DNA from 2 places in the Streptomyces sp. NPDC040589 genome. Region 1 is predicted to be linked to the other one. Evidence: riboswitches for the same ligand, from Rfam matches in the RefSeq annotation. Region 1 holds a riboswitch; the other holds the start of a gene.

Region 1 (15,197 bases):
CGAGCATCTGCTGTCCCTCGGCCACCGCCGGATCGGCCTGATCGCCGGCCCACCGCGCCTGCTGTGCTCCCGGGCCCGGCTGGACGGCTACCGAGCGGCCCTCGACGGCGCCGGTGTCGCGATGGACACGTCCCTCGTCGTCCCCGGCGACTTCCGCCCCGAGTCCGGCTTCACCGCCTGCAACACCCTGCTCGACCTGCCCGAGCCGCCGACCGCCGTGTTCGCGGCCAGCGACCAGATGGCACTCGGCGCGATCGAGGCACTGCGGCGGCGCGGGCTGCGGGTGCCGCAGGACATGAGCGTGGTCGGTTTCGACGACCTTCCGGAAGTCCGCTGGTCGGCTCCCCCACTGACCACGATCCGCCAGCCCCTCGCCGACATGGGCAAACTGGCCGCCCGCACGGCCCTCCGCCTGACCCGCGACGAACAGCCGGACTCCCCACGGGTGGAACTCGGAACGGACCTGGTGATCCGCGCCAGCACGATGCCTCCGGGCCAGTCCTGACCCGGGCCGGGCCCGACACCGGCCGAAGGGCACCGCCGTGCCTCCGACGTGCCGGACCGGGATCCGGCCCGGCCACCCGCCGGCCAAGCCGCTCCAGTCCCTCCCGGCGGGGCGAGCCTGACCGCCCACGAGCAAGGCCTGCCGCCAACAAGACGGCACCCCCCGCCTAGCCCCTTCGAACACCCCACCCCCGCACCAACCGGACAGCGGCACCGGCCCCCCGACCGCGAGTCCCCCACAACACCGCGCCGACCGACGCGGGAGCGCGGCCGGAACCGACGGGGGCGCTGCGTCCCGCACGACTGCCGCGGGCTGCCCCGCCGAGGCGACACCGGGCCCCCTTCGGCCAGGCGCCGTTGTGCCCCGACCGCTGACGCAGCCCGCCGACCTGGCATGCCGGGCATGCCGAAGCCCGCAAAGCCGCCCCCGCCGAGTCCCTGCCCACGGCGCACGGCCGTTCCAGCCCGAGCCCCTCCACGCACGGCCGTCCCAGACCGCGAGCCCCACGCAGCGCGCGACCGAACACAGCCGCCCCACCCCGCCCCATCCCGAATGGCGCCCCGCCGATCCCCCACCAGCAGGGCGCCACCCACCCCCGCTACCTCCCCCCAAGCGCCTCACGCAGCGCGAAGTACGCCGGCTTCGGCTTGAGCTGTTCGTCCCACGGAAGGGCCGCGCCCTGGCCCGGGAAGAACGCCGGGATCCAGGAGTACTTGTCCGTGTAGTCCCAGAGGGTGACGCCGACGCACCGGCGTACCGCCAGGCACGCCTCGGTCAGGTCCCGGTACCACTCGGCCTGCTGGGCCAGCTTCTCCTCCGTCGCCGGCAGGATCATCCGTACGTCGACCTCGGTGAGCGAGGTGTCGAGGCCGAGCCGGGAGAAGCGGCGGAGGTTGTCCTCCAGGGTGGTGGGATAGCCGTACTGGAGGGCGAGGTGGGCCTGGAGGCCGATGCCGTGCAGCGGGACGCCCTTGGCCTTCAGCTCCTTGGCCAGCTTGTAGTACGCGTCGCTCTTCGGGCCGATCCCCTCGATGTTGTAGTCGTTGAGATACAGCTTCACGCGCGGATCGGCCTGATGCGCCCAGCGCAGCGCGTCAGCGATGTATCCGGGCCCGAGCGTCTTGTAGAAGACCGACTCCCGGTACGTACCGTCCTCGTTGAACGCCTCGTTGACGACGTCCCAGGCGAACACCTTGCCCCGGTAGTGCCGCACCTCCGCCTGGACATGCTTCTTCAGCACGGCCCTCAGCTCCGGCGCCGTCCACTCCCGCCCCGTGAGCCACTCGGGCAACTGGCTGTGCCAGACCAGGGTGTGGCCGCGCACCTTCTGCCGGTTGGCACGGGCGAGGTTCACGATCTCGTCGCCCTTGGAGAAGTCGAACACGCCCTGCTGCGGCTCGGTGGCGTACCACTTCATGCCGTTGCCGGGCGTGATCTGGTCGAACTCGCTGCCGAGCAGGGCCTTGTACGGCGCGTCGACGAGCTCGGGATTGTCGGTCGCGCTCCCGAAGTAGCGGCCGTGCCGCTGGGCGAGGTCCGCGAGGGTGGGTTCCTTGCCGTGCTCCTCGCCGGCCTGTGCCGCCGGGCCGGTGGCGATGGATCCGGCCACCAGCACGGCGGCCAGCGCCCCGGCGAGTCTGAGCCGTTTGGCGGTCCTGCGCATGGTGCGACTCCTCAACGTCGAAACGGATGGGTGAGCCGTACGTCCGCGGCGCGCGTCAGCCCTTCGTGGCGCCCGCGGTGAGGCCGCCGACGAGCTGCCGCTCGGCGACCGAGTAGAAGGCGAGTGCGGGGACCATGGCCAGCACCAGATAGGCGAAGACCTTGGCGTACTCCGCGGAGTACTGCCCCTGGAACTGCTGCACGCCGATCGGCAGCGTCCACCACTGCGCGTCGGTGAACACCAGCAGCGGCAAGAAGAAGTTGTTCCAGCTGGTGACGACGGCCAGCACCGAGACCGTGCCGAGCGCGGGCCGCGCCATGGGCAGCAGCACCCGCCAGAAGAAGCCGAACGAGCTGCACCCGTCGAGCGTGGCCGCCTCCTCCAGCTCACCGGGGATCTGCCGGAAGAAGCCCCGCAGGATGATGATGGTCATCGGCAGTCCGAAGGCCGCCTGCGGGAGGATCACACCGAGGGGATTGTCCAGCAGGCCCAGGGAGCGCAGCAGCAGGAACAGCGGCAGGGCCGCCACCGCGAACGGGAACATCAGCCCCATCGTGAACAGCGTGAACAGCACCTCCCGGCCGCGGAAGGCGAACCGCGCGAAGGAGAAGGCCGACAGGGCCGAGACCGCGACGACCAGGACGGTCGTTCCGACCGCGATCAGCGTGCTGTTGCCGATCAGCCGCCAGAAGTCCCCCGAGCCGAGGATCTGGGTGTAGTTGGAGGTCACCCACGACTCGGGCAGACCGACCGGATTGCGGGACAGCTCGTCGGTGGACTTGAAGCCGGAGAGGGCGGCGTAGAGCAGGGGAACGGCCATGAACGCGCCGACGGCGATCAGGACGAGGTGCAGCGGAAGGCTCCGGCCGCTCTTCTGACGAGATGTCATTTTCCGTCACCCCGCATGGTCGTGGTGGCCCCCTCCAGATCACGCCGGAGCACGAACCGCTGGTAGGCGAGGGCGAAGACGAGGCTGATGCCGAACATGGCCACGCTGATCGCGCTGGCGTAGCCGACCTGGTAGCGCTTGAAGCCGTACTGGAACATGGTCACGGCCATGGTCTCGGAGTGATGGTCGGGACCGCCCGCGGTGGTCACCCACACCAGGTCGAAGAGCTGGATGGACCCGATGACCGACAGGAAGACGCTGATGCGCAGGGTGGGCGCGAGCAGCGGCAGCGTCACGCTGCGGAAGCGCTGCCAGGGACCGGCCCCGTCGATGAGCGCCGCCTCGGTCAGCTCCCTGGGGACGGCCTGGAGTCCGGCCAGGTACAGCATCATGTGGAAGCCGAAGTACTTCCAGGTCATGACCAGGAACAGGGTCGCCATGACCGTGGACGGGTCGGCGAACCACTCCCCGCCGAGTCCCTCCAGCCCGATCCTGCCCAGAAGTTGGTCGGCGAAGCCGTCGTCCGGGGCGAAGATCATGCCGAACAGGACACCGGTGATCGCCTCGGACAGGACGTACGGGGCGAAGAACAGCATCCGGTACACCGCCCGGCCGCGCATGCGCTGGTTGAGCAGGACGGCCATGGCGAGCGCGAACGGCAGCTGCAGGACGAGCGACAGCACCACGAGGACCAGACAGCGCCACAGGTCGCCCAGGAAGACCTCGTCCTGGAAGAGCCGGGTGAAGTTCTCGCCGCCGATGTAGTCGGAGGGCATGCCGAAGCCGCCCCAGCGGAAGAACGCGGCGTACAGGGCGAACAGCATCGGCAGCAGCACGAGCCCCACGAACAGCACCAGGGCGGGCAGCTGGAAGCCGGTCGCGGTCAGCCAGTTCAGCGCGCGTCGCCGGGCCCGGCTCCGGGCCCGGTCCGCGGCCGGGGGCGGCAGGCCGATGTCGGCGCCGGTCCGTTTGTCCGGCAGGAACGTGGAGGTCATCGTCGGCTACTGCTCTTCCTTCGCGGTCCTGGTGATCGACTGGGCGACCTGCTCGGGGGACTTGGAACCGGCGATGAGCGCGGCGACGCTGTCGTTGACCTCTTGGCCGACGGCGGGCGCGTAGGCCTGGTCGAGGTAGAGCTGGAAGCCGGTGGCCTTCTTCAGCTGCTCCTGTACGGCCTTGATGTTGGGGTCGGCGATGGCGCTCTCGGCCGCCGGGACCACAGGGAGGACGCCGGTCTTCTTGACCAGTTCCAGGTCGGTGGCCTCGGACGCGAAGAACTTCAGGAAATCGAGGGCCGCCTGTGGGGCGCCCCGGCGCAGGGCGTGCCCGCCGCCTCCGCCGAACACCTCGGTGAGGGCGCCCTTGCCGCCCTCGACCGCGGGGAACGGGAAGAAGCCGAGGTCCTTGCCGAGACCCTTGCCCGAGTCGGCCTGCACCACGGGGGCCCACTGCCCCATAAGCTCCATGGCGGCCTTGCCGTTGCCGACGGTGGCGGCCTGGCCGGTGGGCGTGGAGTAGGCGGCGCCGAGGTAGCCCTTCTGGAACGGCTGGAGGCCGACGAGTTCGTCGAGGTGCGCTCCCGCCTCGACGAAGGGGGCGCCGGTGAAGTCCTTGTCGTCGTAGGCCTTCTGCAGCGCGTCGGCGCCGGCGGTGCGCATCGCGAGGTAGGCCCAGTAGTACATGCCGGGCCACTTCTCCTTGCCGGCCAGGGCAAGGGGCGTGACCTTGGCGGACTTCAGCTTCCGTACGGCGTCGAGGAAGCCGGTCCACGTGGTCGGGGGCGCGCTGATACCGGCCTTCTCGAAGAGGGCCTTGTTGTACCAGAAGCCGATCATGCCGATGTCGAACGGGATGCCGTAGACCTTGTCGTCGAGCAGGTACGGCTCTCTGGCGACCGGGAGCAGGGCGTCGCCCCACGGCTTGGTGCTGTCCGTGAGGTCCTCGACGAGTCCGGCGTCGACCTGCTGCTTCAGGACTCCGCCGCCCCAGGTGTGGAAGATGTCGGGCAGCTTCCCGGAGGAGGTCAGGGCCGTCATCTTCGACTTGAAGCCGTCGTTCTCCAACTGGACGATCTTTATCTTGACCTTGGGGTTCTGCGCCTCGAACTTGCGGGCGAGCGCAGCCCAGACACCCTTGGTCGGTTCGGTGGTGGAGATGTTCCACCACTCGATCGTGGTCGTCCCCGACGACCCTCCGTCCGAGTCCCCGCCGCAGGCGGTCAGTGCCGTCATCCCCAGACCGGCCGCGGCGGAGGCCGCCAGAAAGCCGCGGCGGGACAGTGCCGGGTCGCCCATCATGCTCCTCGAAAGTTTCGGATGAACTCCAGAAAGCTGCGTCGTTGCCGCACCCTAGAGACAGCCGCCAAAGGGTGACAACCCCTCGCGCACGGTGAATCTCACCCCGATGCAAGAGTGTTTGAGGCGACGAAACATTCGGAATACTGAACGAACCTTACGGAGCCCACCCGCCTGCGATCACACAGGGTGTTCAGACACGGGCCGGCCGCGGACACCGCACTGGCGCACGGACGGGCCGCCCGGCCGCCACCCCAACCGCCCTCAGCTCGCGTTTCACACCCCGGCATCCCGACCGCAGGCACCCGACGCCGAGTCTTAACGGAAGCTTGACGCGCTCAGCCCTCTCATCCTCGGGCCACGACATCACGCTCCGCTTACGCTGAGCGGGCCGTCCAGTGATGGCCGGAAATACCCTGCGCCGCCTCCCGGGAGCACCTTCGATGGCCACCACTGAGCACCTGCCACCGAGCCGTACGGAGCCCACCCCGCCCAGTCGCCTGCGTGCCTGGATGCTGGAGGGCCTGTCCGACATGGGCAAGGGCGGCGGCCACACCGGACCCCACGCCGAACCGGAGCCCCCGCACAAGGGCCAGCCCTGGTGGCGGGTGATGTGCCTGACCGGCGTCGACTACTTCTCCACACTCGGCTACCAGCCCGGGATCGCGGCCCTCGCCGCCGGACTGCTCTCCCCGATCGCGACGATCGTGCTGGTGATCGTCACGCTGGCGGGCGCCCTGCCGGTCTACCGCCGGGTGGCCGAGGAGAGCCCGCACGGCGAGGGCTCGATCGCGATGCTGGAGCGGCTGCTCTCCTTCTGGCAGGGCAAGCTGTTCGTCCTCACCCTGCTCGGCTTCGCCGCCACCGACTTCCTGATCACCATCACCCTGTCGGCCGCCGACGCCTCCACCCACCTGGTGGAGAACCCGCACCTGAACAGCGCCCTGCACGACAAGCAGCTGCTGATCACGCTGATCCTGGTCGCGCTGCTCGGCGCGGTGTTCCTCAAGGGCTTCCTGGAGGCCATCGGCGTCGCCGTCGCCCTGGTGGGCGCCTACCTCGCGCTGAACGCGGTCGTGGTGGCCGTCGGGCTTTACCACGTGGCCACCGCCGGTCATGTGGTCACCGACTGGTCCAGCGCCCTCACCACGCAGCACAGCAACATATTCGTCATGATCGGCGTCGCCCTGCTGGTCTTCCCGAAGCTGGCCCTCGGCCTGTCCGGATTCGAGACCGGCGTCGCCGTGATGCCTCATGTCAAGGGCGACGACGGCGACACGGAGGAGAATCCGAAGGGCCGTATCCGGGACACGAAGAAGCTGCTCACCACGGCCGCTCTCATCATGAGCGTCTTCCTGATCACCACCAGCTTCATCACCACCCTCCTCATCCCCGAGAAGGAGTTCGAGGCGGGCGGCCAGGCCAACGGACGCGCACTGGCCTATCTGGCGCACGACTACCTGGGCAACGCCTTCGGCACCGTCTACGACGTCTCCACGATCGCCATCCTGTGGTTCGCCGGCGCCTCCGCGATGGCCGGCCTGCTCAACCTGATGCCGCGCTACCTCCCCCGCTACGGCATGGCCCCGCACTGGGCCCGCGCCGTGCGCCCGATGGTCATCGTCTTCACCCTGATCGCCTTCCTGGTCACCTGGATCTTCGACGCCGACGTCAACGCGCAGGGCGGCGCCTACGCCACCGGTGTGCTGGTCCTCATCAGCTCCGCCGCGATCGCGGTGACCATCGCCGCCCGCAAGGCCCGGCAGCGGAACTGGACCATCGGCTTCGCGGTCATCTCCGCCGTGTTCCTCTACACGACCGTGCTCAACGTCATCGAGCGCCCGGACGGCGTGAAGATCGGTGCCTGTTTCATCGCCGGGATCATCCTCGTCTCCCTGCTGTCGCGGCTGGCCCGGGCGTTCGAACTGCGCGTGACCAGCGTGTCGCTGGACGGCATGGCGGAGCGCTTCGTCCGGGACATGGCCAGCCGCAGGATGCGGTTCATCGCCAACGAGCCCGACCGGCGCGACATCGCGGAGTACCGGGACAAGATCGAGCAGATCCGGCAGGACAACGACGTGCCCGGGCAGGAGGACTTCGTCTTCGTCGAGGTGACGGTCACCGACCCGTCGGAGTTCGAGGCGAGCCTGACCGTACGCGGCGAGGTGCTCCACGGCCGCTACCGCGTTCTGACCCTGGAGTCCTCCTCCGTCCCCAACGCGCTGGCCGCCCTGCTCCTGCACGCCCGCGACCTGACCGGCTGCACCCCGCACATCTACTTCGAGTGGACCGAGGGCGGACCCTTCACCAACCTCTTGCGCTTCTTCCTGTTCGGCCAGGGCGAGGTCGCCCCGGTGACCCGCGAGGTCCTGCGCGAGGCGGAACGCGACCGGAAGCGGCGGCCGCGGGTGCACGTCGGCTGACCGGCCTCAGCCGGCGGGTTTCCTCGCTGTCCGCCGGCCGAGCCCTCTCCGGGGCCGGCGCACCACGACCTGCCCGAAGCTGATCTCGCCGGTGATCCGCACCCGCAAAACGACAGGCGCCTCGGCCGCCGCTCCCGCCCGGCGCGCCTTGACCTTGGAGTAGTTCAGCACCAGGGAGCCGGTGTCCACCACGACGCCCGGCGGGGTCACCAGTTTCAGGGCGCCGCCGCCCATCTCCAGGTCGATGTGGAGCGTGTCCTGGGTGATCACCGCGTCGGTGAAGTCGAGCGTCACCTCGCCGAACGAGGAACGGATCTCCAGGCGCCGCGGCACCACCCAGGCATCGCCGCGCCGGGTCGAGGCCCCCTGCTGCTCGATCCGGACGACGTCCTCGACCTCGACGGGGGTCTCGCCCACCACCTCGGGCAGATCCGTCGTGAGCACGGCCAGCTCGCCGACCGTACGGGCGGACAGCGCGGCCTCCAGCCGCTCGTCGAGCTCCTCCATGGTCAGCCGCCCGTCGCCCGCGGCGACGCGCAGCACCTCCACCACCCGGTCCCGGCCCGCATGCGAGGCCCTCACCTCGGGCGATCCACCGGCACGCGAGAACTCTCCCGCCATCACAGCCCCCGACCTCTCCGGGCACGGCACCCGACCCACCCACTCGCCAACTAACGCTATATCGCGTCACACCGGTCGCCAACCCCACATTCGCGGTTCCCCTCCCCCGCCCCTGTCGCGCCCGGCACGCAGCCCTAGGCGATCAAGGCGAAGCAGACACACGCATACACGGCATAAGGGCCTCACCGGGCTACCGTGCACCCATGAGCCTGAGCATCCGCAACCAGCTCCCCGGCACCGTCACCGCCGTCACACCGGGCGAGGCCATGGCGACGGTCAGGGTTCGCCTCACCGGCGGCCAGGACCTCACCGCCGCGATCACCCGCGAGGCCGCCGACGACCTCGGTCTCACACCGGGCACCGCCGTGCGCGCCCTGGTGAAGTCGACAGAGGTCGCGGTGGCCACCGCCCCCGTCGAGGGCCTGTCCATCCGCAACCGGCTCCCCGGCACGGTCACGGGCATCGCGGCCGGCGACGCGATGGCCTCCGTCCGGATCACCGTCGAGGGCGGCGAACTGACCGCGGCGATCACCAAGGACGCCGCGGACGATCTCCGTCTGTCGGCCGGAACCCCCGTCGTCGCCCTGATCAAGTCGACCGAGGTGTCACTAGCCGTCGCATGACAGCAGGAGCGCAAGAGGGAGGGGCCCCGCATCAGCGGAGCCCCTCCCTCTGACCGGCCGGTAGGTCAGTCCTCGTACGCGTCCAGCGGCGGGCAGGAGCACACCAGGTTCCGGTCGCCGAAGGCCTGGTCGATGCGGCGCACCGGCGGCCAGTACTTGTCGGAGGCCGCGACTCCGGCCGGGAAGACGGCCTCCTCACGGCTGTAGGCGTGCTCCCACTCCCCGGCGAGCGCGCCGGCGGTGTGCGGGGCGCCACGCAGCGGGTTGTCGTCCGCGGGCCACGCGCCGGAGCCGACCTTCTCGATCTCCGCGCGGATGGCGATCATCGCCTCGCAGAACCGGTCCAGCTCGGCCAGGTCCTCCGACTCGGTCGGCTCGATCATCAGCGTCCCGGCCACCGGGAACGACATCGTCGGCGCGTGGAAGCCGTAGTCGATGAGCCGCTTGGCGACGTCGTCGACGCTCACGCCGGTCGCCTTGGTCAGCGGCCGCAGGTCGACGATGCACTCGTGCGCGACGAGCCCGCCGGGGCCGGTGTAGAGCACCGGGTAGTGCGGCTCCAGCCGCTTGGCGATGTAGTTGGCGCTGAGCACGGCCACCTGCGTGGCCCGCTTCAGCCCCTCGCCGCCCATCAGCCGGACGTACGCCCACGAGATCGGCAGGATTCCGGCCGAGCCCCACGGCGCCGCGGAGATGGGGCCGACCCCGGTCTCCGGGCCCGCCTCGGGCTGCAGCGGATGGTTCGGCAGATACGGCGCGAGGTGCTCACGCACCGCCACCGGACCGACGCCGGGCCCGCCGCCGCCGTGCGGGATGCAGAAGGTCTTGTGCAGGTTCAGATGCGAGACGTCCCCGCCGAAGTGCCCCGGCTTGGCGAGCCCCACGAGCGCGTTGAGGTTGGCCCCGTCGACGTAGACCTGCCCGCCCGCCTCGTGCACCTGGGCGCAGATCTCGGAGACGTGCTCCTCGAACACGCCGTGGGTGGACGGGTACGTGATCATCAGCACCGCCAGCTCGTCACGGTGCTGCTCGATCTTCGCCCGCAGGTCCTCGACGTCGATCTCGCCGTCCTCGGCGGTCCTGACGACGACGACCTTCATGCCCGCCATCACCGCGCTCGCGGCGTTGGTCCCGTGCGCGGACGAGGGGATCAGGCACACGGTGCGCTGCTCGTCCCCGTTGGCCCGGTGGTACCCGCGTACGGCGAGCAGACCGGCCAGCTCGCCCTGCGACCCGGCGTTCGGCTGGAGGGACACCTTGTCGTACCCGGTGACCTCGGCGAGACGCTCCTCCAGCTCGTGGATGAGCGTGAGGTAGCCCTCGGCCTGGCCCGCGGGAGCGAAGGGGTGCAGCTGCCCGAACTCGGGCCAGGTGACCGGCTCCATCTCCGTGGTCGCGTTGAGCTTCATGGTGCAGGAGCCCAGCGGGATCATGCCGCGGTCGAGCGCGTAGTCACGGTCGGCCAGCCGGCGCAGGTAGCGCAGCATGGCGGTCTCGGAGCGGTACTGGTGGAAGACGGGGTGGGTCATGTACTCGTCGGACCGCAGCAGGGCACCGGGAAGGCCGTCCTCCGTGGCGGCGTCCAGCGCCTCGACGACACCCTCGACCCCGAACGCGGCCCATACGGCACGCAGCTGGACCCGCGTCGTGGTCTCGTCGCAGGAGATCGAGACGTGGTCAGCGTCGACGAGACGCAGGTTGACCCCGTTCCGCTCCGCGGCGGTGGCCACGACCTCGGCGGCCCGGCCCTCGACGCGCGCGGTCAGGGTGTCGAAGTAGGCACCGTGCACGACCTCGACACCGCCGTTCGCGAGCCCGGCGGCGAGGACCGTGGCGTACCGGTGGGTGCGCCGCGCGATGCTCCTCAGACCCTCGGGCCCGTGGTAGACGGCGTACATACCGGCCATGACGGCGAGCAGCACCTGCGCGGTGCAGATGTTGCTGGTGGCCTTCTCACGACGGATGTGCTGCTCACGTGTCTGCAGCGCCAGCCGGTAGGCCTTGTTCCCGTCGGCGTCCACGGACACACCGACGAGCCGCCCGGGCAGGCTGCGCGCCATCTTCTCCCCGACGGCCATGTAACCGGCGTGCGGTCCGCCGAAGCCCATCGGCACGCCGAACCGCTGCGTCGTCCCGACCGCGATGTCCGCGCCGAGCTCACCGGGCGACTTCAGCAGGGTCAGCGCGAGCAGGTCGGCGGCGACGGTGACGAGCGCCCCGAGCGCGTGCGCCTGGTCGATGACCGGCTTGATGTCCCGTACGGCTCCGGAGGCGCCCGGGTACTGGATCAGCACGCCGTTGATCTCGCGCTCGGCGATCTCGGCGGGGATGCCGTCACTGAGATCGGCGACGACGACCTCGACACCGGTCGGCTCGGCCCGGGTCTCGATCACGGCGATGGTCTGCGGCAGCGCGTCCGCGTCGACCAGGAACAGGCCCTTCTTGTTCTTGCCCAGACGCCGCGACAGCGCCATGGCCTCGGCCGCCGCGGTGCCCTCGTCGAGCAGGGAGGCGCCGGAGGTCGGCAGTCCGGTCAGGTCGGCGACCATGGTCTGGAAGTTGAGCAGCGCCTCGAGCCGGCCCTGCGAGATCTCCGGCTGGTACGGCGTGTAGGCCGTGTACCAGGACGGGTTCTCCATGACGTTGCGCATCACGACCGGCGGCGTGAACGTGCCGTAGTAGCCGAGCCCGATCATGGAGCCGAGCACCTGGTTGCGGTCGGCGAGGGAGCGCAGCTCGGCGATCACCTCGGCCTCGCTGCGGGCGCCCGGCAGGTCAAGTGCCTCGGCGCTCTTGATCACGGCCGGGACCGCGGCGGCCGTCAGCTCGTCCAGCGAGCCGTAGCCGACGTGCGCGAGCATCTTGGCGCACGCCTCGTGGTCGGGGCCGATGTGGCGCTGCTCGAAGGGAACTGCCTCTTCGAGTTCGGAGAGCGGAATGCGATGGGCGGTCATATGCGGAGGCCTCCTGGTCTGACACGACCTTCGAGGGGCACCACGGCACGGGTACCCGGACGGCCTCCCCCTCTGTCATGTCAACCTGAGAGCTTCACCGGATCGCCCGAAGGCCTCCGGCTTTCACCGTCGGTGAGGGCGGAAGCCGTGACATCCGCCCTGCTTTCCAGAGTGACCTCGTCCGTGCGGTACGTGGGCCTGAGAGATTCCGGGGAGGATTTGCTCCTTCGGCGCCTCCGATGATGTCTGGAGGACTCTCCCGCACGGGGTCAGCAGCCGTTGTCAGCCTACCAGCGCGGTCAACGCACGAACCTTCGAGTGGCCGCCTCCTCGATTGTGCCGTTTTGTAGTGGTTACGGATGAGTTGCGACCATGTGGAGGGCCCGTGCGAACCGATATCGATCCGCGCAACCTGATCGGCCGCAAGGCGTTCGACCGCAACGGAACCAGGATCGGCACGATCGACGAGGTCTACCTCGACGACGCCACCGGCGTCCCGGAGTGGGCGGCCATACGGACCGGCCTGTTCAGCAGGGACGCCTTCGTCCCCCTCGAGCCCAGCGAACTGATCGACGGCGCCCTCCACGTGCCCTTCGACCGCGCCCTGATCAAGGACGCCCCCGACTTCGGCGTGGGCCGCCACCTCTCCCCGGAGCAGGAACTCCAGCTCTACCACCACTACGGCCTCGACGTCGCCGCCCCTCCCCCGCTCCAGGACCACGAGTTCGGCAAACTGGCAGGCAAGGACGAGACGGCCTGAAGCCCCGGCGAACCCCTAAGGGGCGGCGGAGCGCAGCCCCACACCCCCGGATTCACCATCCGGCCCATGACCCCCCTCGGGCTCGCGTAACACCAACGGCAACGGATCCGCCGGCTCCAGCTCCGGATCGTCGATCCGGAAGGTACGCACCCGTCCGGGCTGGGAGTCGGGCGTCTCGAACCGTACGGTCACCCGCCCCAGGCCGCTGCCCTGCACCCACCCGTGCCCGAACCCGGCGTGCCGCACATCGTGCCCGGCGGGCCACCGCCGCTCGGCCGGCGCGGGCCGCTCCTCGACCGGCGCCGCGGCGTGCTCCTCGACCGGGCCCTCCGCGACCGCCCGCTCCCCGGCCGCCTGCGCGAACAGGTCCTCCTGCGTGTAGTCGGCAAGCCCGCTGACCCCCACCCCGAGCAGCCGCACACCACCCGTCGTGTCGACCGAGTCCAGCAGTCTGGCCGCCGCTTCACGGATCACCCCGGGATCGTCCGTCGGCCCACGCAGCGTCTCGGACCGGGTGCGTGTCGAGAAGTCGTACCGCCGCACCTTCAGCACGATGGTCCGCCCGGACAGCCCGGCCCCGCGCAGCCGCTGTACGCAGCGGTCGGCGAGCCGCTGCACCTCCAGCCCGACCCGCAGCCGGTCGTGGATGTCCACGTCGTAGGTGTCCTCGACCGACACCGACTTCGCTTCCCGCTCCGCCACCACGGGCCGGTCGTCCCGCGCCAGGGCCATGGCGTAGAGCCCGTGTCCGTGCGCCTTCCCCAGCAGCCGGACCAGCTCGTCCTCACCCGCCTCGGCGATCTCCTCGACCGTGGTGATCCCGGCCCGCCGCAGATGGTCGCCCGTCGCCGGCCCGACCCCCGGCAAGGTCCGCACCGACATCGGCCCCAGCATCGCCCGCTCCGTCCCCGGCTCGATCATCACCAGCCCGTCGGGCTTGGCCTGCTCCGAGGCGATCTTCGCGAGCATCTTGGACGCGGCCAGCCCCACCGACCCCGTGAGCCCCGTGACAGCCCGGATGTCCGCACGCAGCTTCACCCCGGCCAGCCGCGCCGACCGCTCGTCCCAGGCCGCGCCCCCGGCCTCCAGGTCCACGAACGCCTCGTCCAGGCTCAGCGGCTCCACCAGCGGCGACAGCGCCCCCAGCAGCTCCATCACCCGCTCGCTGATCGCACGGTAGAACCCGAAGCGCGGCACGAGATACGCGGCGTTGGGCGCGAGCCGCCGGGCCTGCGCCATGGGCAACGCCGAGTGCACCCCGAACACCCGGGCCTCGTACGACGCGGTCGCGACCACGCCCCGCGGCCCGAGTCCGCCCACGACCACCGCCTTGCCGCGCAGGCTCGGCTTGGACGCCTGCTCCACCGAGGCGAAGAAGGCATCCATGTCGAGATGCAGAATCGTGGGCGAGGTTCTCACGACTCCGATGCTGCCCTACGCCACTGACAACGCCGTGCCGAACCCTCCAGGCCGCCCCGGGAGATAGCGCTTACAGCCCGGTGCGGAAACGTCCCGCCTCGTGCGGCCGCACGCGCCCCGCACCGTCCAACGGGTCAGACGGCCCGGTTCCGGCGCCGCGCCAGCTCGTCCGCCGGGTTGGGCCCGACCAGGGTCTCCCCGGTGTCGATCCGCTCCCCGTGCAGCTGGGACAGCGCGCCCTCGACATCCCGCCACACCACACCCACCGCGATCCCGAAGACACCCTGCCCCCCTTGGAGCAACGCGTGGACCTCGTCCGGCGAGGTGCACTCGTAGACCGTCGCACCGTCACTCATCAGCGTCATCCGCTCCAGGTCGCGGAAACCGCGTTCCCTGAGGTGCTGGACCGCCGTGCGGATGTTCTGCAGCGACACCCCGGTGTCGAGGAACCGCTTGACGATCTTCAGGACGACGACGTCCCGGAAGCTGTACAACCGCTGTGTCCCGGACCCGTAGGCGGGGCGCACACTCGGCTCGACGAGACCGGTGCGGGCCCAGTAGTCCAGTTGCCGGTAGGTGATACCGGCGGCCGCACAGGCCGTGGGGCCGCGATAGCCGATCTGCTCGGACGCCATGGACGTCGTCCCTCCGCTGCTCGGCACCGCCGACGGTCGCTGCGGAGCGAGATCGGCCGAACCATCGGGCTGGGGATAGCCTCCGCCCGCAAGGAGCCGAGAGCCGGGGGGAGCGTACGGACCGCTCGCCCTGAGACTGCGCTCGGGGCCGCCCCCAGCCGTACCGTCGCCGCTGCTGCTCACGCCGACCTCCGTCCTTGACCTGCCTTCTCGACGGTAGGCAGTCACCCGGGGTGCGTCAACGATCGCCACACTCGCCACGCCGAGTGATAATCACCCTAAGAGTGGTTTCCCGTGCCCCACCGCCGGGAAAGGCTAGCCGAATGCCTTCGGCGCGGGCCGTGTGACGCTCACACTGACCACCGGCACATGCGGGCAATTCACCCGTCACACATACGGCGGCGGCCCTGC
Region 2 (15,197 bases), on a different contig from region 1:
CCACCGGCGCGGCTCCTTCGACCGCGGCGCCTCGCTCGCGGAACAGGCCGCTCAGGCTTCGCCCGGCCAGGCCCCTGCCGCCGTCGCCTGCTGGGGGGACAAGTTCGTCGGCCTCACCGCGCTGCTCGCCGAACGCTTCGGGGTGCGCGGCATCGGTACCGCCGCCGCGGACGTCACGACGGACAAGGCCGCCCAGCGCCGGGCCATGGAACCGTACGGGCTCAACCCGCCGTGGCGGGCGGGCCGGACGGCCGACGACCTGCGGACCTTCGCCGCGGAACTCGGCACGTCCGGCCGGCCCCTGGTGTTCAAGCCCGCCCACTGCTCCGGCGGCCGCGGCATGGCGCTGATCACCGAGGAGACCGGTCTGGACGAGGTGTTCGCGCTCACGGCCGCCAACTACTCCGGAACCAGCGACTTCCTCGTCGAGGAGTACGTGGAGGGCTCCGAGCACTCGGTCTCCGGCGTCGTCTCCGAGGGCACGGTGCGCATCCTCGGCGTCACCGACAAGAGCGTCGACGGGCCGCTGTCCCCGTCGTGGGCCACGGCCGTCCCCTCCGCCCTGTCGGACACGGAGGCCAAGGACCTGAAGAGGGCCGCCGAACAGGCCGTGCTCGCCGTCGGCCTCGGGACCGGCGGGTTCCACGTCGACCTGCGCCTCGGCTCTTCCGGCCCCGTCGTCCTGGAGGTCGGCGGTCGGCTCGGCGGCGACCTGATCAACTCTCACCTCATTCCGTACGCGCACCAGGGGGCGGTCCGGCCCTACGAGGCGCTGCTCGCTCTGCTCACCGACGGCGAGCTGCCGGGCGATACCCCCGACCCGGTGCGCGGCGCCGCGATGGTGCTCCTGCCCAAGTCGGGGCGCCCGGCTGCCGATGTGGCCGAGACGGCGCTCACCCACCCGCAGGTCGTCCTCGCCGAGGACTGGCCCGGTACGGACACCGTCGTGGCCGTCGTCGTCACCGAGGACCCGGCAGGCCTGCCCGCTGCCGTCGTGGACGTACGCGAGTCGGCCCGGTGACCGGCGGTCCTCCGCATCTCCCGCTGGTCGGAGTCCTCGCCTGCCGGAAGGAACGGGCCAACGGCACCACCTACTCCCGGGTCAACGACCATCTGACCGAGCCCCTTCTGGACCACGCGGGCGTGGCCGCCGTGCTGATCCACACCGTGCGCCCCGGACACGCCCGCAGCGTCCTGGCCCGCCTGGACGGGCTGGTGCTCCCCGGCAGCGGCTCGTTCGTCCACCCGGTCCGCTACGGCGGCCGGGAGGCCCACGCCGTGGCCGGCAGGGAGTACGACCCGGCCCGGGACGAGACCGCGGCCGCGCTGCTGCGTGCGGCCGACGAGATGCCCGGCCTGCCCGTGCTCGCCAGCTGCCGCGGCATGCAGGAGCTCGCCGTGCACCACGGCGGCACCCTCGCCTCCGTGCCGCACTCGGAGGTGAAGCACCGGCTGCGGGCCGGCGTGGACGGGCCCGACCGGTGGGCGCCCGCCCACACGGTGGCCGTGCGGCCGGGCGGTCTCCTCGCGGGGCTGGCCGGCCCCGCACAGGATCCGGCCGCCGTGCCGGTCAACTCGCAGCACAGCGACCGGCTGGACAAGATCCCCGGCGAGGTCTTCGTCGAGGCCGTGGCCCCGGACGGGACGGTCGAGGCGATCAGCGTCGGCGCGCCGGACCGCTTCGTCCTCGGGGTGCAGTGGCACTTCGAGCACCACACAGGCCGATCAGTTCTGGACCGCGCGGTCCTGGCGGCGTTCGGCAGCCGCTGCCGGTCCCGGATGACGTCGAAGGAACAGCAGTGAACGCACCAGGAACCCCGACCGCCTCCGTGAACGGGGCGGCGGAGCAGGCTACCGATTTCGAGGCGCTCGCCGTCACCGCCCTCGCGGCGGCCGGCGGCAGCGACGACGAGTTGCTCTTCCTCGCCGGCTCCACGACCGACGGACTCGCCAACCGCAACTCCGACCTCGACCTGTACGTCGTCGGCGACCTGCGGGTCACCGGGTCGGAGACCGCGGCCCGGCAGGGCGAGCGCACGGCGACCGTGGCCTGCCACGAGGGCCGGGAGGTCAACGTCGCCGTCCTCGACCCGGCCGCACTCGGCATCCTGCGGGACGCCTTCCGCACCAGCGTGGCGAGTCTGTCGGGGGAGAAGGGCATCGCCCAGCTCGTCGACGAGGACAACCTCAAGATCCTGCACCGTGTCCGGACCGGCCGCGCCCTGCGGCGCCCCGACCGGCTGCGGGAGTTGCGCGAGGAACTGGGTACCGGTGACCTGCCCCGCTATCTGCTGAACGTCGCCGCGGTCGCCGCCGTCAACCGGCTCACCGACGTGTCGGGCGAACTGGCCGACGGACACGCCGACTCGGCCGCCTGGATGTACCGAGAGGCCCTCGTGCACACCGGACAGTGCGCGCTCGCCGCCGCGGGCGTGACCGTTCCCTCGGTCAAGTGGCTCGTCCGGCTGCTCCAGCGGGAGGTGGCGCGCCACGCCGGCGCCGGCTGTGCCGCGCATGTCGCCCGGAACCTGCTCGTCCCGCCCCCCGACACCGCCGCCGCGGTGGCACAGACCCGGGCCGAACTCGCCGCGGTCATCGACGCGGCAGGCGACCTGGCGGGCCCGTACGTCCGCACCGTGGCCCGACCGAAGCTGGGATGACGCCGATGCCCCTCGTCGACCATGACGACCTGAGCGAAACCGACGCCGACACCACGGCGCGGACCGAAACGGCCCGCGGTGAGCGCGACTTCCGAGCCGTCGACGCCGTGACCCGGACCGTCACACCCCACACCGGGCGCGGCTTCACGCCCGTCGAGCTGTACGACCTGCCCGACGCGCTGATACCCCGCGAGCCCCGGCTGGGCGGCGCGTGTGTCCCCGTTCCCGCCGACCGGCTCGCGGCCCTCGCCCGGTCCGGGCCCGTGGTCCTCGGGCTCCAGCCCGGTTTCGCCCACACCGATGGCTTCCTGGCGTCGCTCCTGAAGGAGCTGCGCGCGCTGCTGCACCTGCCGGACGGCCACGTCTGTGTCCTCGTCTCCGCCCCGCCGCACGCCGTGGCCCGGATGATCGCCGAGGAGAAGTGGGCCCGGGCCCACGACGCCGTCCCCCGGCCGGTCGAGGGGGCCGAGCGGCCGACCGTGTCCCACGGCACCGGCGGATGGGCCGCCGCGGACCTCTCGCGCACCTCCTGGCCGCTCGACGACACCCTCCTCGGCGAACTGGACGTGGCGTGCTTCTGCCCCAGTTGGCTCTTCGGTGTCGTGCCCGGCTCCACCGTCCTCACCCTGTCCCCCAGGGCCGCCGCGGCTGCCCGGGCGGAAGGGGACGGCGGACCCTTCCGCGTCCGCGCTCTGCTGGACGCGGAGGCGCCGGACGCCCCGCGTCCCAGCGCCTCGGACCTGATGATGCTCGCCCACGGTGTGCGCACCCTCGCCGAGTCGCACCCCGAACGTATGGAGGGCGAGATCGAGGCCCGCATGGAGCTGCTCCGCGCCCACACGGCCGGCAGCTCCTGGCTCGTCGGTCCGCCGCAGCGGCCGGGACGCGACCTCGCCGCCGTGCTGCCCACCGCCCTCGCACCGGCCGCCGTGCGCGATGTGACGGAGTTCCTGGGGACGTGGGCCCTGGCCTACGGGCTCGCCGACCCCGCGCGGCCGACCGCGCTGCGCGTCGGTCTGTACCGCACCGTCGCCGACGACGACCTGGTCCGGCTGCTCGGACTGCTCGACCTGCTTCTGGGGGAGGCCCGATGAGCGCGGGCGCGTTGCTCATTCTGAAACCCGACATCCTCGCCGGCCCCTACGCGCGGTGCCCTGCCGCGTCGGCCCGGGACGCGGTGCGCGGACTCCTGCGCGTGTACGAGCCCGCCACTGCCCAGGCCTTCGAGGTGGACACCTCCGAGCAGGCCGTCGCATGGGCGCTGGCCAACATCGAGCGCAAGGTGCGCGCCCGGGACTGGTACGTCCGCACCCTCCACGCCCCCGGCCTGCGGCTCGCCGCCCTGCGGAACCTGCTCTCCGGGCCGGTCCTCGACCCCGGCGAAGACGGCTGCGTCCGAACGTCCGGCCTGGTGCTGGGCATCGCGGACGCGTTCGGTTTCACGGTCGCCGACCACCGGCGCACCCGGTGCACACAGCGCGACTTCCTCGGCCTGTACGCGGACAACACCCACTTCACCCGGCTCGCCGGCAGTCTGCGCGGCTACCTGGTGGACCAGGAGGTGGAGCTCTACCGCTACGCGGGGGAGGAGGAACTGTCGACCCTGCACATCGCCAAGGAGATGGTGCGCCGGGTCGTCCGCTACCCCACCACGCACTACGACGCGGTGGAGAACCTGCTGCACGTCTCTGATCCGGGCGCACGGGACTGGACGTACTTCCTCAACACGGCCTTCGCGGAACAGGGCGCGGCCGCGTGAGCAGGCAACAGAGTTCCGCGCGGCGCTTCACCGCGGCCGACGTGCTGATCCTCGTCAACGGCGTGTCGGCGTTCGGCTCCGGTCTGGTGTATCCGTACACCGCGCTCTACCTGTCGGACCTGCCCGCCGTGGGCACGGCCGGCGTCAGCGTCTTCTACGGTGCCGCCGCCGCGGCGAACCTCGCGACCACCGGTGTGCTCGCGACCGGCCGGTTCACACCGCGGCCCGCGCTCCTCGGACTCGCCGGCACGCTGATGCTCGCCGTGGGGTTCCTGGGAACCGCCGTCGCGGGCTCCCTGGCCTTCCTGTGCGCGGCCGTCCTGTTCATCGGCTGCGGCCAGGGCTGCCTGCTGGTGTCCATGGTGCCGGTGCTCAACTCCCTGACGCCCCAGGAGGAGCGACGCTCGGTCTTCGCCCGCCGCTACCGGGCGATCAACGTCGGCCTCGGACTCGGGGCCGTCTCCGCCGGCCTGACCACGGGGATCCTCACCACCTCGGCGGTGCCGTGGCTGTTCGTCTGCAACGCGTTGAGCTATCTGCCGCTCACCTACGCCTTCCACCGGGTCCGGGCACGGGAGCGCCGGGAAGCGACCCGGACCGCTGACGCCGAGCACTCGACCGGCCCCGACGGGCCCGAGGACGACGGGCAGCCCGGCGCAGCCGGCAGGGGCTGGAAGTGGCTCGGGGCGGCCGGCGCGCTCGCCGTCCTGTTCCAGCTCGGCGCCTACCTCTTCGGCCACAGCCAGTTCGAGGCGACCGCGCCGCTCGTGGCCGTCCGGCTGATGGGCATAGGCCTCGGCACCGTCTCGGGCCTGCTGCTGGTGAACACCCTCGTGGTGGCCCTCGGGCAGACCTGGGTGACCCGCCTGCTGAGCAGCCGCGACGAGGCGTACGGACTGCGGGCGGCGGTGGTGCTGTGGGCCGCGGCGTACGCCGCGGCCGCGGCCTCGGCGTTCGGCCCGCTGCCCGTCCGCTACGCCGGACTCCTGCTCTTCGCCGTCGTCTTCGCGCTCGGCGAGTGCGCCTACTCCTGCTCGTTCCACCCATGGCTGATCGACTCGGTGGGCCCGCGCGACGTCACCCGCGTCTCCGCGCTGGCCGCAGGCGCGATGGGCATCGGCACGGCCGCGGGGCCCTCCGTCGGCGTCGCCCTCACGCTCACCGGCGAGGCCACCGCCGTCTGGCTGAGTCTCGCCTCGTTCTGCCTGCTGCTGCTCCTTGCCGTCGGCCGGCGGCGCGCAGTGGCGCCGGCACCCGCCGCCGGCTCACCCGAACCGACACCCGCGTCACACACAGGGGACACGACATGACGGACACACTGCTGCTGGTCGGCGCGGGCATCATGGGCCGGGGCTACGTCGACGCCGCCCACGACCTCGGCCTGCGCACCGTCCTGCTCGACGACGAGGCCTGGCGCGAGCAGCACGAGAGCCGCGTCGCGCACTTCGCCACCCCCTCGGGCAGCACCGAGACACACTGGCTCCAGGGCGCGCTGGGCCTGGCCGACCGCCACCGCCCCCGGGGCGTCGTGCCCTTCGCCGAACAGCACGTGCTGGCCGCGGCCCGCGTGCAGGAGCGGCTCGGACTGCCCGGCCCTTCCCTCGCCGCCGCCGAGGCCAGCCGCAACAAGGCGGTCCAGCGGGCCCTGTTCGCGCACGCCGGACTTCCCCAGCCCGACCACGCCGTCGTCGACGACGCCGACCGGGCCGCCGCATGGAGCCGCGGCCGCTACCCGGTCGTCGTCAAGCCGCTGCGAGGCATGGGCAGCGTCGGCGTCCACTGTGTCGCGAACGAGGACGAGCTGCGCGCCGACCTGGACCGCCGGGACGTGGGCGGGCTGGTACTGATCGAGGAGTACCTCGACGCACCCGAGTACAGCTGGGAAGGACTGGTCCAGGACGGTGAGGTGATCTTCGGGAACCACACCCGCAAGGTGACCACCGGGCCGCCCGAGTTCGTCGAACTCCAGCACCAGCTGCCGTACGTTCCCGCCGAACGTGACCGCGCCGACGCGCAGACCGCCGCACTCGTGGCCGCCGCCGGCATCCGCACCGGCATCGTGCACCTGGAGTACCGCGACGACGGGAGCGCGCTGCGGCCGATGGAGTTCGCCGTGCGCACCCCCGGGGACCACATCATGGAACTGATGTGCCGGGCGTACGGGCACGACTTCTTCCGCAGCGTCATCGAACTGTCCCTCGGCAGGACCGTGAGCCTCCCGGCCGGACGCCCCCGCACCGCGGGCGTGCTGTTCCTGCCCGCACCGCGCCCGGGCCGCATCGCGTCCGTGGACGGCACCGGGGAAGCGGCGGAACGCCCCGAGGTGGTCAGGGTCGGGCAGAAGAAGCACGCCGGGGACCTCGTCGCAGGCCTCCACTCGTCCGGTGACCGGGTCGCCCATGTGCTGCTCCTCGCCGACGGCCCCGCGGACGTGGACGCCGCGGCCGACCTCGTCCGCGGGCAGATCGAGATCCGCATGGAGCCCGACACCGCCGCTCCGGCACCGCGACCCGCCCCGGACGCCGAACCGCCCAGGATCGCCGAGGACGGGCCCACCGTCGTGCTCTGCAAGTGGCGCCCCGACATGGTCCGGGCACTGCTCGCCGCCACCCCGCACCTCCACCTGGTGCTCGACGAGGCCGAGGCGGACCGCGCCGCAGCGTCCCCCGAACTGCTCGGCGCGGCCCGCGCCGTCTACCGCGTCGGCAGCACCGACTCGGTCGAGGAGATGACCGGCGTCGCCGTGGACCTCGCCGTGCGCGGCGTCCGGGTCGACCAGGTGCTCTGCTTCTCCGAGGACGGCCAGCTCGGCGCCGCCCAGCTGCGCGGCCTGCTCGACTGCGGCGCGGCGAGCGCGGCGATGCAGGCGGCCGTCCGCGACAAACGGATGATGAAACACCTCGTGGCCGGCGCCGGTGTCGCCGTCACCCCGTGGGCCTCCCTGCCCGTCGGCGCCTCCTTCGCCGACGGCGACCCCCTGCCCGACGTGGGGTTCCCGGCCGTGGTGAAACCGGCGTTCGGCTTCGGCACCATGAGCACCGTGCGGGTCGAGAACGCGACGGAGATCGCCGCCGTCCTGCGCGACCTGCCGAAGCCCGAGCGGCTCAGCTCCGGGCACCTCGTCGTCGAACGCTTCGTGGACGGCCGCGAGCTGCACATCGACGCGCTCTGGTCGGCGGGCAAACCGCTCTTCCTGACCGTGAGCGCGTACTACGCGCCCCGGCTCGACCACGTCCCGGCGCGTGACGAGCACGAGACCCCGCGCTCCCGGGACGGCTCGTACATCCTCCCCCGCGAGGACCACCCCGAGCTCTATGAACGCCTCCTCGGCATGCACACCAGCGTCAACGAGGCATTGGGAATCGAGACCGCCGTGACCCACATGGAGGCGTTCGAGACCCCCGCGGGCGAACTGGTCTTCTCGGAGATCGCCACCCGCATCGGCGGCGGCTGGGTCCCCGACATGCTCTCCGCGGGCCTCGGGCACAGCGTGTACGACACCGTCGCCACCGGCCTTCTGTACGGTCGCACAGCGGATGCGACGCCCCCGCGCCGCCACATCGGGGCGCTGCACCTGCGCCCGTCCCGCGCCGGGACCATCACGGCCATGCCGACGGACCGTCGGATACAGGCGGTCGACGGTGTGCTCGGCTGGCGCCGCTCCAAGAGCACCGGGGACACGTTCGGCGTCTCGCACGCCATGGACTGGTGCCTGCTCGTCGTCCTGGGGGCGGACACGGCCGAGGAGTTCGACGCGCTCCTCGACCGCGTCGAGTCCGAGCTCGTCATCGAGGTGGAGTGACCGTGCCCGAGCCCGCCCCACGCCCCGTCGTCGTCTTCGTCGGGCTGCGCAAGAACCCGCTCGAACATCGCCCCGCCCTGGAGGCCGCCCACCGGTGCGGCTTCTCCGTGGCACTCCTCGCGGGCAAGCCCCCCGCCGGACTGCCGGGCGCCCTGCTCACCGACGTACGCGCCGTCGATCCGCACGACACCGACGCCTTCGACGCGGCCGTGGACGCCGTCGCCACCGCGCACACCGTCGCCGGCGTCGTCGCCTGGGGGGACGCGGGTGTCGAACCGGCGGCCCGCGCCGCCCGGCGCCTCGGTCTGCCCGGCATCGCCCCCGCCGCGGCCCGCCTCGCCCGCAACAAGTACCTCATGCGCCAGGCCCTCGCGGACCGGCCGCACCTCATCCCTCGCTTCGCCCGAGTACGGACCTGGCGGGACGCGGTGCGGTCGCTGGCGGACATCGGGCTCCCGGCGGTGTTGAAGCCGGCCGCCGGCAGCGGGAGCAAGGGCATCTACCTGCTGCGGGAGGAGCATGAACTGCGGCCCGCCTTCGATGAGTTGACGCGCCTGACCGGGGCGGACGGCGACAGCATCTTCCGCCACGACCGCGGCGACCTGGTCCTCGAGGAGTTGCTGCGGGGCACTGAGCACAGCGTCGAAGGCTTCGTTCACCGGGGTGAGGTGACCGTCTGCGGAATCACCGACAAGACGACGACCGAGCCGTTCCGCCTGGAACTCGCCCACCTGCATCCCAGCGCCCTGCCCGACGCCGCGAGCTCGGCCGTGCACGCTCTCACCCACGAGACCGTCCTCGCCCTCGGCTTCGACGACTGCGCCTTCCACCTGGAGTGCATGTACGACCCGGGGACGGGCGCCCGCCTGATCGAGGTCGCGGCCCGCGCCGGCGGCGACTACATCGGCTCCCATCTCGTGGGACTGGCGACAGGGGTCCCCTTCCACGAGAACGTGATCCGGGTCGCCACCGGCCAGGCTCCGCGCCTGCCCGACCAGCCGCCCCTGCACGCCGGCCTGCGGAAGATCACGGCCCCGGCGGCGGGCAAGCTCCTCCGGGTCGACGGCCTCGACACCGCGCTGGGCGTCCCCGGCGTCCATCACATCGTGCTCGACCGCAGCCCGGGCACCGCCATCAGGCTGCCGCCCGAGCACTTCTCCTCCAGCCTGCTCGGCGCGGTGATCGCCACCGGAGACACCGGCGAGGCTGTCCAGGGCGCCTTGGAGACGGCTGTGAAGGCACTACGAGCGGAGATCGCTCCGCCCACGTGACCTCAGCACTCGATGATGTTCACCGCCAGCCCGCCCCGGGCCGTCTCCTTGTACTTCACCGACATGTCCGCCCCGGTGTCCTTCATCGTCTTGATGACCTTGTCGAGGGACACCTTGTGGGAGCCGTCGCCGCGCATCGCCATGCGGGCGGCGGTGACGGCCTTGACCGCGGCCATGCCGTTGCGTTCGATGCACGGGATCTGGACCAGCCCGCCGACCGGGTCGCAGGTGAGGCCGAGGTTGTGTTCCATGCCGATCTCGGCGGCGTTCTCGACCTGTTCGGGTGAGCCGCCGAGGACCTCGGCCAGGGCGCCCGCGGCCATCGAGCAGGCGGAGCCGACCTCGCCCTGGCAGCCGACCTCGGCGCCGGAGATGGAGGCGTTCTCCTTGAACAGCATGCCGATCGCGCCCGCGGCGAGCAGGAAGCGGACCACGCCCTCCTCGTCGGCGCCCGGCACGAAGTTGACGTAGTAGTGCAGGACCGCGGGGATGATGCCGGCCGCGCCGTTGGTGGGGGCGGTGACGACCCGGCCGCCTGCCGCGTTCTCCTCGTTGACCGCCATCGCGTAGAGGGTGATCCACTCCATGGCGAGGGCCTTCGGGTCGCCCTCGGAGCGGAGCTTGCGCGCGGTGTTCGCGGACCGGCGGCGCACCTTCAGACCGCCCGGCAGGATGCCCTCGCGGGACATGCCGCGCGCCACGCACGCCTCCATCACCCGCCAGATCTCCAGCAGGCCGGCGCGGATCTCCTCCTCGGTGCGCCAGGCGCGCTCGTTCTCCAGCATCAGCGCCGAGATGGACAGGCCCGTCTCCTGGGCCAGGCGCAGCAGCTCGTCGCCCGTGCGGAAGGGGTACTTCAGGGCGGTGTCGTCGAGTTTGATGCGGTCCGCGCCGACGGCCTCCTCGTCGACGACGAAGCCGCCGCCGACCGAGTAGTAGGTCTTCGTCAGCAGCTCCGCGCCCGAGGCGTCGTACGCCCACAGGGTCATGCCGTTCGCGTGGTACGGGAGGGCCTTGCGGCGGTGCAGGACCATGTCGTCGTCGAAGGAGAACGCGATCTCGTGCTCGCCCAGCAGATTCAGCCGGCCGTCGGTCCTGATCGCGTCCACCCGGGCGTCGGCCTTCTCCACGTCGACCGTGCGCGGCGAGTCGCCCTCCAGGCCGAGCAGGACCGCCTTGGGCGTGCCGTGGCCGTGGCCGGTGGCGCCGAGCGAGCCGTACAGCTCGGCACGGACGGATCCGACCGACTCCAGCAGCTCCTCGTTGCGCAGCCGCCGGACGAACAGGCCGGCCGCGCGCATCGGGCCGACCGTGTGGGAGCTGGACGGGCCGATGCCGATCGAGAACAGGTCGAAGACCGAGATGGCCACGGGGAACTCCTGACTACGGGGGTGGTGCGGTGGGGCCGGGCGCCGCGACCGCTTGTGGCGGGCGCGGCGCCCTGAAGGGTTTCTTCGTTACTTGTTCAGGCCCGGGTACAGCGGGTGCCTGTCGGCCAGGGCCTTCACCCGGGCCTTGAGCGCGTCGGCGTCGGCGGCCCCGAAGGGAGCGGGCGCCTTCAGCGTCTCGGCGATGACGTCCGCGACCTCCGCGAAGTCCTCGGCCTCGAAGCCCCGGGTCGCCAGGGCCGGCGTGCCGATCCGCAGACCGGAGGTCACCATCGGCGGGCGCGGGTCGTTCGGGATGGCGTTGCGGTTGACCGTGATGCCCACCTCGTGGAGGCGGTCCTCGGCCTGCTGTCCGTCCAGCTCCGAGTGGCGCAGGTCGACCAGGACCAGGTGCACGTCCGTGCCGCCGGACAGGACGTCCACGCCCACGGCCCGGACGTCGTCCTTCACCAGACGCTCGGCCAGGATGCGGGCACCCTCCAGCGTACGGCGCTGGCGCTCCTTGAAGTCCTCGGAGGCCGCGACCTTGAACGAGACCGCCTTGGCCGCGATCACATGCTCCAGCGGACCGCCCTGCTGACCGGGGAAGACAGCGGAGTTGATCTTCTTGGCGAGCTCGGCCGTGGAGAGGATCACACCGCCGCGCGGGCCGCCCAGCGTCTTGTGGGTGGTCGTGGTCACCACGTGCGCGTGCGGAACGGGGTTCGGGTGCAGCCCCGCCGCCACCAGCCCGGCGAAGTGCGCCATGTCGACCATCAGGTACGCGCCGACCTCGTCCGCGATCCGGCGGAACTCGGCGAAGTCCAGCTGCCGCGGGTAGGCCGACCAGCCCGCGACGATCAGCTTCGGCCGGGACTCCTTCGCCAGCCGCTCCACCTCGGCCATGTCGACCCGGCCGTCGTCGCCGACGTGGTAGGCGACGACGTCGTAGAGCTTGCCCGAGAAGTTGATCTTCATGCCGTGGGTCAGGTGCCCGCCGTGCGCGAGGTTCAGACCCATGATGGTGTCGCCCGGCTTGAGCAGCGCGAACATCGCGGCGGCGTTGGCCTGGGCTCCGGAGTGCGGCTGGACGTTGGCGTGCTCGGCGCCGAACAGTTCCTTGACGCGGTCGATCGCGATCTGCTCGACCACGTCGACGTGCTCGCAGCCGCCGTAGTAGCGGCGGCCCGGGTAGCCCTCGGCGTACTTGTTGGTCAGGACCGAGCCCTGCGCCTCCATGACCGCGACCGGGGCGAAGTTCTCCGAGGCGATCATCTCGAGCGTGGACTGCTGCCGGTGCAGCTCGGCGTCGACCGCGGCGGCCACGGCCGGGTCGAACTCGTGCAGGGATGTGTTCAGGACGGACATACGGCTACGACCTCTCAGCCGGCGGAGAACGCGGTGTACTCGTCGGCGGAGAGCAGGTCGCCCGGCTCGTCCGTGACGCGCACCTTGAACAGCCAGCCGCCCTCGAAGGGGGCCGAGTTCACCAGGGACGGGTCGTTCACGACGTCCTCGTTGACCTCGGTGACCTCACCGGAGACCGGGGAGTAGAGGTCGGAGACGGACTTGGTCGACTCCAGCTCGCCGCAGGTCTCGCCCGCGGACACGGCGTCACCGACCGCCGGGAGCTGGACGAAGACGACGTCGCCGAGCGCGTTCGCCGCGTGCTCCGTGATGCCGATCGTCGAGACGCCGTCCTCGGCGCCCGACAGCCACTCGTGCTCCTTGCTGTACCGCAGCTCTTTGGGGTTGCTCATGGCCTGGATTCTCCTGTACGCGCGGGAGTGCTGATGAAGGGGACCGCTGGTGAGCGGGGGTGAGATGCCCGGGACCGCTGTGGCGGCCCGCGGCCGGTGTCTGCTTCTGGCGCCTGGCCAGTCTCTACTTCTGGCGCTTGTAGAACGGCAGCGCCACGACCTCGTACGGCTCGTGACTGCCCCGGATGTCCACGGCCACACCGGAGGTGCCGGGAGCCGCGTGCGCGGGGTCGACGTACGCCATCGCGATCGGCTTGCCGAGCGTGGGGGAGGGGGCGCCGGAGGTGACCTCGCCGATCACCTCGCCGTCCGTGACGACCGGGTACCCGGCGCGCGGGACCCTACGGCCCTCGGCGACAAGGCCGACCAGGACGCGCGGCGGGTTCTGCTCGGCGCGTGCGGCGGCCTCCGCCAGGGCCTCGCGGCCCACGAAGTCGCCCTCCTTCTCGAACTTCACCACCCGGCCGAGCCCGGCGTCGAAGGGGGTCAGAGAGGTGCTCAGCTCATGCCCGTACAGCGGCATGCCCGCCTCGAGGCGCAGCGTGTCGCGGCAGGACAGCCCGCACGCGACCAGGCCGGCGCCCTCGCCCGCCTTGGTCAGGGCCTGCCACAGCTCGACGGCGTGCTCCGGCTTCACGAACAGCTCGAAGCCGTCCTCGCCGGTGTACCCGGTGCGGGCGATGAGGGCCGGCACGCCCGCGACCGTGCCGGGCAGACCGGCGTAGTACTTCAGGCCGTCGAGGTCGGCGTCGGTGAGGGACTTCAGGATCCCCGGGGACTCCGGGCCCTGTACGGCGAGCAGCGCGTAGGCGTCCCGGTCGTCGCGCACCTCGGCGTCGAAGCCGGCGGAACGTTCCACCAGCGCGTCCAGGACCACCTGGGCGTTGGAGGCGTTGGCGACGACCATGTACTCCTGCTCGGCCAGCCGGTAGACGATCAGGTCGTCGAGGATGCCGCCGTCGGCCTGGCAGATCATGGTGTAGCGGGCGCGGCCGGGCTTGACCCCGCCGATGTTGCCGACCAGGGCGTGGTCGAGGAGGGCGGCGGCCCCCGGCCCCGTGACGGTGATCTCCCCCATGTGGGAGAGGTCGAACAGCCCGGCCTTCGTGCGCACCGCGTTGTGCTCGTCACGCTCGGAGCCGTAGCGCAGGGGCATGTCCCAGCCGGCGAAGTCGGTCATCGTCGCGCCGAGCGCACGATGCAGGGCATCGAGCGCGGTGTGGCGGAGTTCTCCTGTACTGCTCATCGGTCGGTCGTCTCCCAGGGGCATGACGGGCGAGGTCGTTCCTCCCCATCTGTCATCGGAACCTGAGAGGTTCGCCATGACCACATGGGACACGGCTTGCACCTTGGGTGGGGCCACGCCGCCTCCCCGGACTCCGGAGAAGGGTGCGGCCCGCTTTTCAGATGTGCCTCGCCCGCGCGGTAACGGGGCCTGAGAGATTCAAGGGAGGGACTTGCTCCTTCGGCGCCCCAGCGTCGGACGGTGCTGGGGACTCTCCCGCGCGGATTCAAACGGCCGGTATGCAGTTGGCGGGCACATCATTGCACGCATTGTCGCGGGGTGGCAGGGGGACCACCCTGTAGCAGGCCTGTTGCAGGAAGAGGACTAAAACCAGAGACATCGGGCATTACCTTCTCTTTACACTCGGCGGGCATGGGACTCCGTACCTGGCCCCAGGGGAGGACGATCACGGTGAACAGGACCACCGCGTACGCCACGACGTCGGGCATCGCGCTGCCCGAGCAGTCGACCGCTCCGGCGCATGCGGCCTGCGGCCCGCAGCCGGTGCCGGTCGTCCGCGATCTGCGCGAGCGCGCCGGCCGCGGCCCGCACGCGCTGCTGTTCGGCCCCCGCGACATCGTCGTGGTCACGGGGCTGCCCGGCAGCGGCAAGTCCACGTTGATGCGGCGCACCGTGCCGGGCCGGCGCATCGACTCGCAGGACACCCGCGACCACTGGGACCGCCGCATGCCGCGCGCCCTGCCGTACGCGGTCTACCGCCCGCTCGTCCGCCTCGCCCACTACTTCGGGCTGCGCCGCGCACTGCGCGGCGGGGAGGCCGTCGTCGTGCACGACTGCGGCACGCAGGCCTGGGTCCGCCGCTGGCTGGCCCGCGAGGCCCGCCGCCGGGGCGGCACGCTCCACCTGCTGATGCTCGACGTCACCCCCGAGCAGGCCCTGGCCGGCCAGCGCGACCGCGGTCGCGGCGTCTCGCGATACGCGTTCCTGCGCCACCGCGCGGCCACCACCCGCCTGCTGCGCGAGGTGGAACGGGGCGAACTGCCCACCGGCTGCGGCTCGGCGATCCTCGCCGACCGCGACGCGGCGAACACCCTGCACCGCATCGGCTTCGTCGGCTGACCGCCCCGGCCGGTGATCCGGTGTTCCCGGGCTTGGCCTGTCTGCGGCTGGGGGGTGTTCACAGGCCCGGCTGTCTGCGGCTGGTGGGCGGGTGTTGTTGGGCTTGGCTGTCTGCGGCCGGTGATCCGGTGTTCCCGGGCTTGGCCTGTCTGCGGCTGGTGGGGGGTGTTCACGGGCTTGGCTGTCTGCGGCTGGTGGGCGGGTGTTGTTGGG

What was found. A riboswitch is a leader RNA that binds a small molecule or an ion and turns the genes downstream of it on or off. The one in region 1 is predicted to bind glycine.
Region 2: it holds a riboswitch for glycine, as region 1 does, so the genes downstream of both, gcvT (glycine cleavage system aminomethyltransferase GcvT) here and gcvP (aminomethyl-transferring glycine dehydrogenase) in region 1, are expected to answer to the same signal.

The regions. Positions count from the first base shown of each region.
Region 1 is NZ_JBVIWP010000004.1:8,152-23,348, reverse strand. Features, by position in the region: gene ACZ58V_RS17965 (LacI family DNA-binding transcriptional regulator) at 1-505, shown strand, start outside; gene ACZ58V_RS17960 (endo-1,4-beta-xylanase) at 1,104-2,168, opposite strand; gene ACZ58V_RS17955 (carbohydrate ABC transporter permease) at 2,224-3,057, opposite strand; gene ACZ58V_RS17950 (carbohydrate ABC transporter permease) at 3,054-4,052, opposite strand; gene ACZ58V_RS17945 (extracellular solute-binding protein) at 4,059-5,351, opposite strand; gene ACZ58V_RS17940 (APC family permease) at 5,795-7,774, shown strand; gene ACZ58V_RS17935 (DUF1707 SHOCT-like domain-containing protein) at 7,781-8,395, opposite strand; gene ACZ58V_RS17930 (TOBE domain-containing protein) at 8,599-9,018, shown strand; gene gcvP (aminomethyl-transferring glycine dehydrogenase) at 9,084-11,972, opposite strand; glycine riboswitch at 12,149-12,244, opposite strand; gene ACZ58V_RS17920 (PRC-barrel domain-containing protein) at 12,358-12,732, shown strand; gene ACZ58V_RS17915 (DNA polymerase IV) at 12,748-14,151, opposite strand; gene ACZ58V_RS17910 (MerR family transcriptional regulator) at 14,286-14,969, opposite strand.
Region 2 is NZ_JBVIWP010000001.1:301,648-316,844, reverse strand. Features, by position in the region: gene ACZ58V_RS01370 (ATP-grasp domain-containing protein) at 1-1,021, shown strand, start outside; gene ACZ58V_RS01365 (gamma-glutamyl-gamma-aminobutyrate hydrolase family protein) at 1,018-1,803, shown strand; gene ACZ58V_RS01360 (hypothetical protein) at 1,800-2,660, shown strand; gene ACZ58V_RS01355 (hypothetical protein) at 2,657-3,754, shown strand; gene ACZ58V_RS01350 (hypothetical protein) at 3,751-4,419, shown strand; gene ACZ58V_RS01345 (MFS transporter) at 4,416-5,729, shown strand; gene ACZ58V_RS01340 (ATP-grasp domain-containing protein) at 5,726-8,221, shown strand; gene ACZ58V_RS01335 (ATP-grasp domain-containing protein) at 8,224-9,492, shown strand; gene ACZ58V_RS01330 (L-serine ammonia-lyase) at 9,495-10,862, opposite strand; gene glyA (serine hydroxymethyltransferase) at 10,950-12,227, opposite strand; gene gcvH (glycine cleavage system protein GcvH) at 12,242-12,619, opposite strand; gene gcvT (glycine cleavage system aminomethyltransferase GcvT) at 12,744-13,865, opposite strand; glycine riboswitch at 13,905-14,031, opposite strand; glycine riboswitch at 14,033-14,133, opposite strand; gene ACZ58V_RS01310 (AAA family ATPase) at 14,316-14,984, shown strand.